One region of the Dyadobacter sp. HNCC25DJ187 genome, then DNA from elsewhere that is predicted to be linked to it. Evidence: riboswitches for the same ligand, from Rfam matches in the RefSeq annotation. Region 1 holds a riboswitch; the other holds the start of a gene.
The links. A riboswitch is a leader RNA that binds a small molecule or an ion and turns the genes downstream of it on or off. The one in region 1 is predicted to bind cobalamin.

Region 2: linked by a shared signal. The riboswitch ahead of metE (5-methyltetrahydropteroyltriglutamate--homocysteine S-methyltransferase) and the one ahead of AC1XUE_RS16620 (hypothetical protein) in region 1 are both predicted to bind cobalamin.

The regions. Positions count from the first base shown of each region.
Region 1 covers NZ_JBXHAT010000002.1:1,350,454-1,355,779, forward strand. The annotation lists gene AC1XUE_RS16615 (TonB-dependent siderophore receptor) at 1-646, opposite strand, end outside; cobalamin riboswitch at 819-1,087, opposite strand; cobalamin riboswitch at 1,141-1,412, shown strand; gene AC1XUE_RS16620 (hypothetical protein) at 1,545-2,177, shown strand; gene AC1XUE_RS16625 (TonB-dependent receptor plug domain-containing protein) at 2,215-4,398, shown strand; gene AC1XUE_RS16630 (oxygenase MpaB family protein) at 4,412-5,188, opposite strand.
Region 2 covers NZ_JBXHAT010000001.1:1,288,553-1,293,878, forward strand. The annotation lists gene AC1XUE_RS05285 (TonB-dependent siderophore receptor) at 1-1,085, shown strand, start outside; gene AC1XUE_RS05290 (PepSY-associated TM helix domain-containing protein) at 1,172-2,287, shown strand; cobalamin riboswitch at 2,580-2,767, shown strand; gene metE (5-methyltetrahydropteroyltriglutamate--homocysteine S-methyltransferase) at 2,906-5,200, shown strand.

The DNA.
Region 1 (5,326 bases):
CACGCACTCCATCTACCAGAAGGACAAAGTTGGAGAAACCACGTATTGTAAAATGCTGAAATCCACCGTAGGTATTATTAGCGCGTACACCAGTAGTATTTTTCATGGCTTCGCCCAAATCATCAATACCGCGTTGTTCGATGGTTTTCACACCCACAGATGAGGTCGTAATGGGAAGGTCTCGCAATGGAACATCCATTTTATTGACAGACGAAAATGTCTGTACTCTGGCTGTACTCACCATTACTTCAGACAACTCGTTGGTCCGGCTGTTGAGCTGGTATTCCAGAATGGTTTCATTGTTGTTTCTTACCTCAATGTTCTCCTTACGGGCATCATATCCTACTCCGCTTGCCAGAAAAGTATATCGTCCGGCTGGTACATTTCTAAACTCAAAACGGCCTTTTTCATCGGTAATAGAGGCGAAGGAGGTATTTTCCAATCGTACATGAATCCCGGTCAGAGGTTCTCCGGATTCGGTTCTGACGAAGCCTGATACACTTCCTGGCTGGTCAGCAAATGCACCGGCTGTTACCAGCACAAAAAACAGAAATAACGTGAAATTCAGTAAATTTTTACCGTTTGATGTTGGGGAGATTTGTTTACCACTACCAGTTCGCGGATAGCAGCTTTCTTCGTTTTGCATACTTTTAACTTTGTTATAGATGAGTTAAAAGCTCCTTGCAGATTTTACCTGCTAACGCGAAGAATTAAAGAGAATGTGGAAGTTGCTTACAGGACATAAGCATCAACGGTACAAGGCACGTTGCCATGCAACCGGTTATTTCCATACCAGACTCAGCTTTATTTCGCGAAAGCATTGTCAACAAAAAAAGGCAGGTCTCCTGACTTGTAACATTTACATCGTACTTCCCGGGAGAGGTCAATTTTAAATGAGTGAATGATAGAATATCTTTTTCAAATAACTCTTCATTCTTAATTTTTCATTCATCATTTCCTCATGGTCCCAGTGTACATCTTCTGATGCAAACTTTGGTGTTACTTACAGTTGCGCGACAGTTCGTGATTTTCACACGATTCCCTATTAATTCACTGGATTAGTAAAACCCTTTTATGTTGGAAAAATATTGTAAAGAACTTTTCAGGCCGCAAAGGTAGGATTATAAATTGTGAAATGACTAGTTTTGTGCGTTGATTGGTTTGCACCCCTGGTGCGATTAATAGGGAATCCGGTGAAAATCCGGAGCAGTACCCGCTGCTGTAAGTTCATAAAAAGAGATCCTGGCGAATAGAGCCACTGGGAGGAATTAAGTTAAGAATGAAGAATTAAGAGTGAGTTCCAGAAGTTATACGTTTAACTCTTCATTCATCATTTATAATTCATTACCACCTCCCGGGAAGGCGCCAAGATCTGAACGAGCCAGAAGACCTGCCAGTTTACCATATTTCCGTTTTGCTTTCGGGAAGAAAAGCAAGTGGCATAAGGCTGGCATTTTTTGTCTGGTCTTCTCCTGCATTTCCCCCCGGCTTTACGGATAAACGAATCATCTTGCAAAACGCAAGTTATTTTATCCAAATCAAAAATGATTAATCTCTTACTGGTAGATTCATTACTGTTAGGCGTTCAACACTCGTTCGAACCAGACCACATGGCTGCCGTATCTGTATTGGCGACCGACGATGCCAAAAGTCCATCGCATCGCTGGAAACTCATCTGGCGCTCTTCCCATTGGGCTTTGGGACATTCTTTTACGCTGATCCTGTTTGCTATTTTAGTACTACTTCTCAAATCATCCGTATCCCTTGACATTTCGGATAAGGTCGAGACGCTTGTTGGTCCACTGATGATTTGGCTGGGTATCGTAGCGATCAGAAGAAACTTTAAAACACAAACTGTCGAGCATACCCCGCTCGCCGAAACCACCTGGAGCCGCTCATTTGTAGTGGGTATGTTTCATGGATTAGCCGGAACAGGAGGCGCCTGTGCTGTTGCACTTACACTTGCAGCCAGCGATGCGACAACTGCTGTTTGGATTATTGTTTTGCAGAGTGTGGGGATTATTGTCTCCATGTCGGTTTATGGCTATTTCTTTGCTTACTCCATTAACAAATTTGCAAAACGAAAGGAATTCTTCCTGACAGTCGTGAACTACGTTGTGGGTACATTTTCTATTATCATTGGCCTCATAACCCTCTATGAAGCCTTTCAGAGTTAAATATCAAATCTATCCTACCGTTATCACCAATTCATTTATGTATATAAAATTTTACAAATTCGCATTGATTAACGGACTTGCCAGTCTGATCGCAATACCCGCTCTTGTGAGTGCGCAACAGATCGTTCCCGACTCATCCGCAGAGAATCTCCTTAATCCCGTTGTAGTTACCGCTACCCGTTTTGAAACAAAGAAAGACAGGATTGCTCAGCAAATTACACTCATATCCAAGGAGGATATACAGATGACACCGTCTCTGGATCTGACAGATATCGTCAGAAAAACGGCGGCTGTGGATGTTATTCAATATCCCAACTTATCGTCGGGAATAGGTATCCGCGGGTTTCGACCTCAGTTTTCAGGATTGAATCAGCGTACGCTATTGCTTATTGACGGACGCCCTGCCGGAGCAACCAATTTATCACAGATCAGCCTCAACGGTATAGAAAGAATTGAAGTGCTGAAAGGCCCTGCATCTTCGCTGTACGGTTCACAAGCTATGGGCGGCGTTATCAACGTCATCACCAAACGATCAAAAGGAGCTACACAAGGCAATGCATTTCTTGAATATGGAAGTTTTGAAACGTTGCAGGCTGGTTTCAATGCTGGCGGAAATCTGACAAACAAACTGGATTATGACGCTTCCTTTTCCTATTTCGAACGAGCCAGAGATTACAGAATTGGAAAAAACAACCTCTTTAGGAACGCATTTGGATACTCCGATGCTCAAAAGAATTACACAGCACAACCCGTAGAATCCGTGGACGAGACTACAGCCGACGGACAACGCAGACCATTCACTCAGCTTCATTATTTCTCAGGATCAGCACGGCTTGGCTACCAGATTACAGATAAATGGAGAGTGGATGTAAGAGGCGAGCGATTCCAGGCGAAGGATGTGGAATCTCCTGGAGAAATATCGTCGGGCAGCACCGAAGCCAGTAAAAAAGATATGGATCGGTCAGCACTGGATGTAGCGCTGACCGGAACAATTGGCACACACAATCCATCACTTAAAGTGTTTGGTTCTGAGGAAAATACTAAAAACTTCACGCTTAACGTATCCGGCAAACCTGTCATACCATTCCGCTCCGCGCAAATGCATAATGCATGGAAAGGTATCCAGCTAAAAGACGTGTGGAAGATTGGACAGCACGCAGTCACTTTCGGATATGATTACCTGAATGCATCGACCACCAGTCGCCGATGGACGAATGATACCACAGAACGTGCGCCGACACAGCCTGCTTATGCGATTATATCCTCCGCATTCTTTGCACAGGCATTATTGAACTTCGGAAAATTGACCGTCCAGCCCGGTATCCGTTATGACAATATCACATTTGACGTAAAGGAAACAGCATTGCTTCCAACTTATCAGTCAGGTAAAAGAACAAACCCTTTCACCAGCCCAAGCTTGGGAATCACTTATGAATTGATCCCGTTTCTCAGACTGAAAGCAGCAATTGGTCGTGCCTTTGTGACAACCGATGCATATAGCGTGGCCGGATACAACGAAATCAGAGACTCAAGAGGACGTATTGCAGTAACTGCCGGAAACCCTGACCTCAAAAACGAAAGTAGCGTGAGCTGGGACTTGGGTTTAAGTCTGAACAAACCCAAATCCGGACTTTCGGCAAGTGCCACTTACTTCTCTACAAAAGTAGATAACCGGATCGCAAAGATCATTACTACCGTGAACGAACCTTTGCCAAATAAGGATGTTATCGTCTCCAGAGCCACTTTTGTAAATGCAGCTGATGCTGAGATCAGCGGTTTGGAAACGGAAATCAGCTATGATTTCGGTGTATTAAACAACTACAGATATGTGCTCAGAGCATTCTGGAACGGTACGTCTATACTGAACGCCAAAGAACTGATTGTGGGAACCGATGCATCTTCTGTTACGCGTGATATCCAGAATGTGGCCAGGAACACATTCAACTACGGTGTGGAATATGACAACATGAAATGGCTGAAAGTACGTCTTTCGGGTAGGTCTGTAGGTACGCGTACAGACATCGACTACACAGATCCGATCAATCCTGAAATCGAATATCCGGCCCATATGGTTGCAGATTTCACAGCCTTGTTCAGAATATCCGGCACCCATCAGATCGCCCTGAAAGTCAATAACCTGACGGACGAAAATTACTATGAGAAAAGAGGATACAATCTACCAGGCAGAGCAGTTTCAGTAAGGTATCATATTCAATTCTAATCAATTCACTGGATTAGCCGTGGGCGTATACCTCCGGCTGATCCAGTGCTATTACCTGCTGTTTGTAATCCGGTGGCAGCAGCGCATCCCGGAAAAACTTTTCTATACCCAACCAGCGGAGTGCCTTATAAAACCCAAGCACGGGAGTGAGGTAAGAAAATTGCTTCAAACCTAACATGGTTGAAACCTCATTGGGCGCAACCATGGCCTGCACTTCTTTCAGCATGATAAATCTCATATGTCCAAGATGTTTTCTGTACTGCTTGTACAAATCTTTCGTAAAATGGCCGCATTCCATATTTTCATGTAAATGTTCCTCACGCATTTTCTCCCACTGCTCAAAAGTTTGCGGCAAACCCGTAATGCCCATCCTATCTCCTACCCGGTAAAAAACATCGAAAACCTCAGCTTTTTCTTCTTCAGACAGTTTCCTTTCAAGCAATTCAAAAGATCTGATGGAGTAATCAATCAGCATAAATAAAACATCCCGATAAGCCCAATCCGGTATTGAGCTACCACGTGCATGTTCTACCGCCAGATGGATAGCCGCAATTTTGTCAATAGCGTGAAAGGCTGAAACTTCACTGGAAAAGACGATCTGCCGCGCATAACCGACCGTCGAAAATAACCTTCCCAGTGGATCCGCAGGGAGTTTTCCAGTATAGTAAAGCCAATCCACAGCCTTGTTAAGGGCAAATTCTGCGGATGCTCCTGCAAAAATAAAAAGCACTGTATCAGCCTTTCCCCATATCTTCCTGACCACCGAATCTTTTTCCACGAAATCCTCCATACAGAAAAACCATTTACCATTCAAAAAATAATAAAAAGAGAGTCCTAATCCTTCAAAAGATCAGATTCAACATTCAAATATAAAGTACTTTGCAAAACAAAGTTAAATTAATACTAAAAAAAATACCCATCAGCTGAT
Region 2 (5,326 bases), on a different contig from region 1:
CGACAGCCTACGCCACTTACACAGCAAAAACCGGTTTACTCGGTCATCAGATCGTTGCCGGTGTTGATTACAACCGATATGGCTGGACAAAAAATGACTACCAGTACAAAAGCTCTACAAGGATTTCTATCCTCAATCCCGATTATACAGGAAGTGTTCCTGACGCATCCGCGCCTGTTATTGAATCCGATGATAACAAGCGTGTTACCAATCTGATAGGAGGATATATTCAGGATCAGGTCAGTGTAGGTGAGAAATTGAAAGTTCTTTTGTCGCTGCGCTATGATGCTTATCATGGAAAAGAAACGCCACTGTCGGATAGAGACGGCAAACAGGGCGACCAGTTGGAAGCATCCGGATGGATTCCAAGAATAGGTTTGGTGTATCTGCCGGTAAAAAATGTATCGATTTACGGTACTTATCTCAAATCCTTCAATCCACAGACATCAAATAATATACTAGCTGGCGGCCCATTCCCTACCCGGCAATCTACTCAATATGAAGTTGGTTCCAAAGCTGACCTGATCGACAACCACTTATCGGCCAGTGTATCTCTTTATCAGATCAACTATGCCAACATTCTTACCGCTGCCCCGACCGAGGAAAATTCACACCGCCAGGCCGCCATTGATGGCACGCGTAGCCGTGGAACAGAGTTTTCGCTGACAGGTAATTTAAAAGGATTGAATCTGATTGCCGGATACGCCTTCAATGAGCACGTTCTGATAAGCACCTCTTCATATGGAAAGAAAGGCGACCGGTTCGCCAATGCTCCTAAGCATCAGGTGAATTTTTGGGGAAAATATACGCTGACATCCGGTACGCTGAAAGGATTGGGAGCAGCAGCAGGCATGCGATACGTAAGTAATCAGGTTGGTTTACTCAGCAACCAGAATTTCCTTTTTCCCGAGTATACCGTATTTGACGCAGCACTCTCCTACCATCGTAACCGATATGTGTTTCAGGTAAATGCGTATAATCTGACCAATAGGCATTACTTGACAGGAAGCCGATCAGGTATGACTACAGCAGGACTCGGAGATCCTTTCAATATACGTATCGGGTTGAGTTATCAACTATGGTGAATCAGAAAGAAGGGCATTGATTGCCCTTCTTTCTGATATTAAATTTTGAGCAATGAACCTAACAAACAATATCACGTGACCGAAATATGGCTAAAGTGTCAATTAAAAGAAGTCTGTTTACGTTACACAGCTGGTTTGGTCTGGTGACAGGTGTGTTTCTGATATTGCTGGGACTCAGCGGATCCATACTTGTTTTTCGTACCGAGCTGGATTCATTCCTGAATAAAGACCTGCTTCATGTTATTCCTTCTCAGAACGAGAAGAGAGATAAGGCGCTATCACTGTGTTACGACACGATTACCAAACGCTATCAGGATCTGGACGGAATTGCCTGGCTCAACCCCGATGCAAAACCTGATGAAGCTTATAATTTCAGAATCTATTTTAACGATACCCGGTTATTCACCTACGATCTGGCGCTGATCTCGTTTGATCCCTACACCGGTAAAATTCTCCGCGAAGGCCCCGCAAGCCATTTTACACCCAGCTTTATAGAATGGCTATTACAGTTTCATTTCAGCTTTCAACTGGGTGTTCCGGGCGCGGCCCTTACCGCTATCTTCGGAATTACGATGCTGATTTCACTGCTCACCGGCGCTGTTGTTTACAATAAGATGATCTGGAAGGTGCTTACTTTTCGTATCCGAATTAACAGAAAAAACTGGCGAACGATCTGCTCGGATCTTCACCGTATTGTGGGCGTGTGGTCTATGCTGATCAACATGATCATTTTCTTCACGGGATTCTGGCTGAACATGTTTGCATTTAAAGGCAAGACATGGCAAAATGAATTGATTTCAACCAAACCAAATACCCTGATGTCAGTATCTGCCGATGACATGTACAAAAGGGCGTTGGCTGCTTTACCGGGATTGGAACCTACCTACGTGTATCTGCCTACCCAGCCTCAACGCAAGTTTGAAGTGAGAGGATATGCGGATGGCCAATGGCAAATTTGGGGTAGCGGCAATTCTGTCCGCTTAGACCAGCATAGCGGTGAAATACTGCAGATCAACCGTTTGATTGAAAAACCATTACCAGATCGACTTGAGGCAGCAGTATTTCCCCTGCATGTCGGCAACTTTGGTGGTGTAGTTGTAAAAATTCTATATGTAATCGTCGGAATCACACCCGGAATGCTTTCTATCACGGGATTTCTCCTTTGGTGGCGGCGTGTACGCAAAGGAAAACGCTCCCGATAGTACGATGCGGTAAACGATCTCCCGACTGTTCCGCAATCTGGTTTATTCCTTAACAATCGGGTGTATCGTAGACATAATATCTTCAACCTTAAAAGATCTCTTACGCTCTGACGACACAGATTAATTATCTATTTCTTACTGAAAAAACAATCCGAAAAGATCAAAAATCTAGACATTCAAATTATTAATAGATTTTATATCCTTTAAAATTATACTTATTCAGAAATAAAATCTTTATATATAGATTTGTAAGGATTTTTAGTCTAATCGATAGACTAATTCATTGTTCTTTTACATAACACTGGAATGGGTTTCTGATGAAAGTCGGAATGAAAAGGGAATCGTGTAAGAATCACGAGCTGTCGCGCAACTGTATTTAACATCTCCACTGTCGTTCAAAGTATGTCCACTGATTTTCGGATTGGGAAGGACGAACGCCAGGTTATAAGCCAGGATACCTGCCTGTTACCAGATAGACAATGTTTGCGCGAATAACAATATGATTCTGAAGAGTTTATTACTTCTATGACCATTCATCTCTATTATTACTTATTTAGCGAAACATTGCCTGGTTGTGCAAAACATTTTTAACTATTTTTTTATCAAACAGTCAAGAAAATGTTAACACAAAATTTGGGCTACCCGCGGATTGGTGGACAAAGACAACTCAAAAAAGCTTCTGAACAATTCTGGGCAGGAAAAATTGAAGTTACCGAACTTCAAAAAGTAGGTCAACAGATCAGGGAAGAAAACTGGAAAACGCAACTGGATGCCGGTATTGATCTCATCCCTTGTAATGATTTCAGCTTTTATGATCAAACATTGGATACAAGCATTTTGCTTGGAGTGATACCTGAGCGTTATGAAGCAGTTCTCGCGGAAACAAAAAATGAGCTGGATGTATATTTCGCTATGGCCCGTGGTTACCAAAAAAACGGTCTTGATATTACAGCCATGGAAATGACCAAATGGCTTGATACCAATTACCACTATATTGTTCCGGAATTCAAAGCAAACCAGCAGTTCCGCGTTTCAGATGGAAATATCTTCCACGAATACAACAAAGCAAAACAGGTTGTTGGAAAAAAAGCGAAGCCAGTTCTGTTGGGACCTGTGAGCTACCTACTGCTCGGAAAAGAAAAGGAAGCTGGTTTTGAAAGAGTTGACCTCATTAAAAATCTGGTACCTGTTTATATTGAAATTATCAACCGTCTTGCCGGACTTGGCGCAGAATGGATTCAGCTGGATGAGCCAACCCTTGCACTCGATCTTTCTGAAAAAGAAAAAGAAGCGTTTGAATCTGCTTACCGTAGTATTGCTGCTCAGGTGAACGGCGTTAAAATACTGGTAGCAACCTACTTTGATGCATTGCTGGACAACACGTCATTGGCTGTCAATCTGCCGGTGCAGGCTCTGCATATTGACCTGGTTCGTGCAGCAGACCAGTTGGATGAAGTCCTAACATGCATTCCGGATCAACTTATTTTATCCTTAGGTGTGGTCGACGGGCGTAATGTTTGGAAAAACGATTACGAAAAGTCAATCGGCCAAATCAATAAGGTAATTGAAAAACTGGGTTCTGATCGGGTGATGATTGGGCCGTCATGTTCCTTGCTTCACAGTCCTATTAATCTTGATCTGGAAACAGCACTTGATCCTGAGATTAAAAATTGGATGGCATTTGCGAAACAGAAACTAGACGAGGTAAACGATCTCAAGCAAATAATTGATGGAAATAGTGCCATACTGGAAATTAACAAAGCCTCTATTGCCAGCAGACGGTCTTCCCAGAAAGTTCATAAGCAAGTAGTGAAAGACCGACTAGCAGCGATTACCACCACAGATTTTGAACGTACAAGTACTTTTCCGGTTCGTCAGCAAATACAGCGGGAACGCTTCAATTTGCCTGCATTCCCGACGACAACCATCGGATCTTTTCCTCAGACGGATGACATACGTCAACTGCGCTCCAAGTTCAAAAAGAGCGAGCTAACTGTGGAAGAATATGAAAAAGCAATCAAACAAGCTACCATTGATGCAATCCGCTGGCAGGAAGAAATTGATCTCGATGTACTGGTACATGGGGAGTTCGAGCGTAACGACATGGTTGAATACTTTGGAGAGCAACTTGAAGGATTCCTGTTTACCCAAAATGGTTGGGTGCAAAGCTACGGCAGTCGTTGCGTGAAGCCACCAGTTATTTATGGAGATATAAGCCGTCCTTCCGACATGACCGTTCGGTGGAGTACGTTCGCAGCAGCACAAACCAACAGACCTATGAAAGGAATGTTGACAGGCCCGGTGACAATTCTGCAATGGTCGTTTGTCCGCGACGACCAGCCCCGCGAAGTGACTACTAACCAGATCGCATTTGCAATTCGCGATGAAGTACAGGCATTGGAAAAAGCGGGTATTGGTATTATTCAGATAGACGAAGCGGCGATCCGCGAAGGCTTGCCACTACGTAAATCCCAACGTCCACATTACCTGAATTGGGCAGTAAATGCTTTCAAAATCACAGCCAGTGGTGTACAGGACAAAACTCAGATTCATACACACATGTGCTACAGCGAATTCAATGATATCATTGAGCACATTGCAGCTATGGACGCGGATGTGATCACAATAGAAACTTCCCGCTCTCAAATGGAATTACTGGAAGCATTTGCTCATTTCGATTATCCGAACGAGATTGGGCCTGGCGTTTACGATATTCACTCACCACGCATACCATCTACGGAAGAAATGACTTCACTTCTGGAAAAAGCCGCAAATTTATTGCCGGCTCAGAACTTATGGGTAAATCCCGACTGCGGTTTGAAAACCAGAAAATGGCCGGAAACGAAAGCTGCTCTTGAAAATATGGTAACTGCAGCAAAGCAGGCGCGGGAATTGATAACAATCATTGCATAACACGATATAAGGCAGGGCAAATATGACTGCTCTGCCTTATTTAAAAGACGATTTGTATCGGTACAGGAATCCGGGAAAAAGTATTTTTAAAGAGTATGTTTGAAACATTACCTTATACTTAAACAC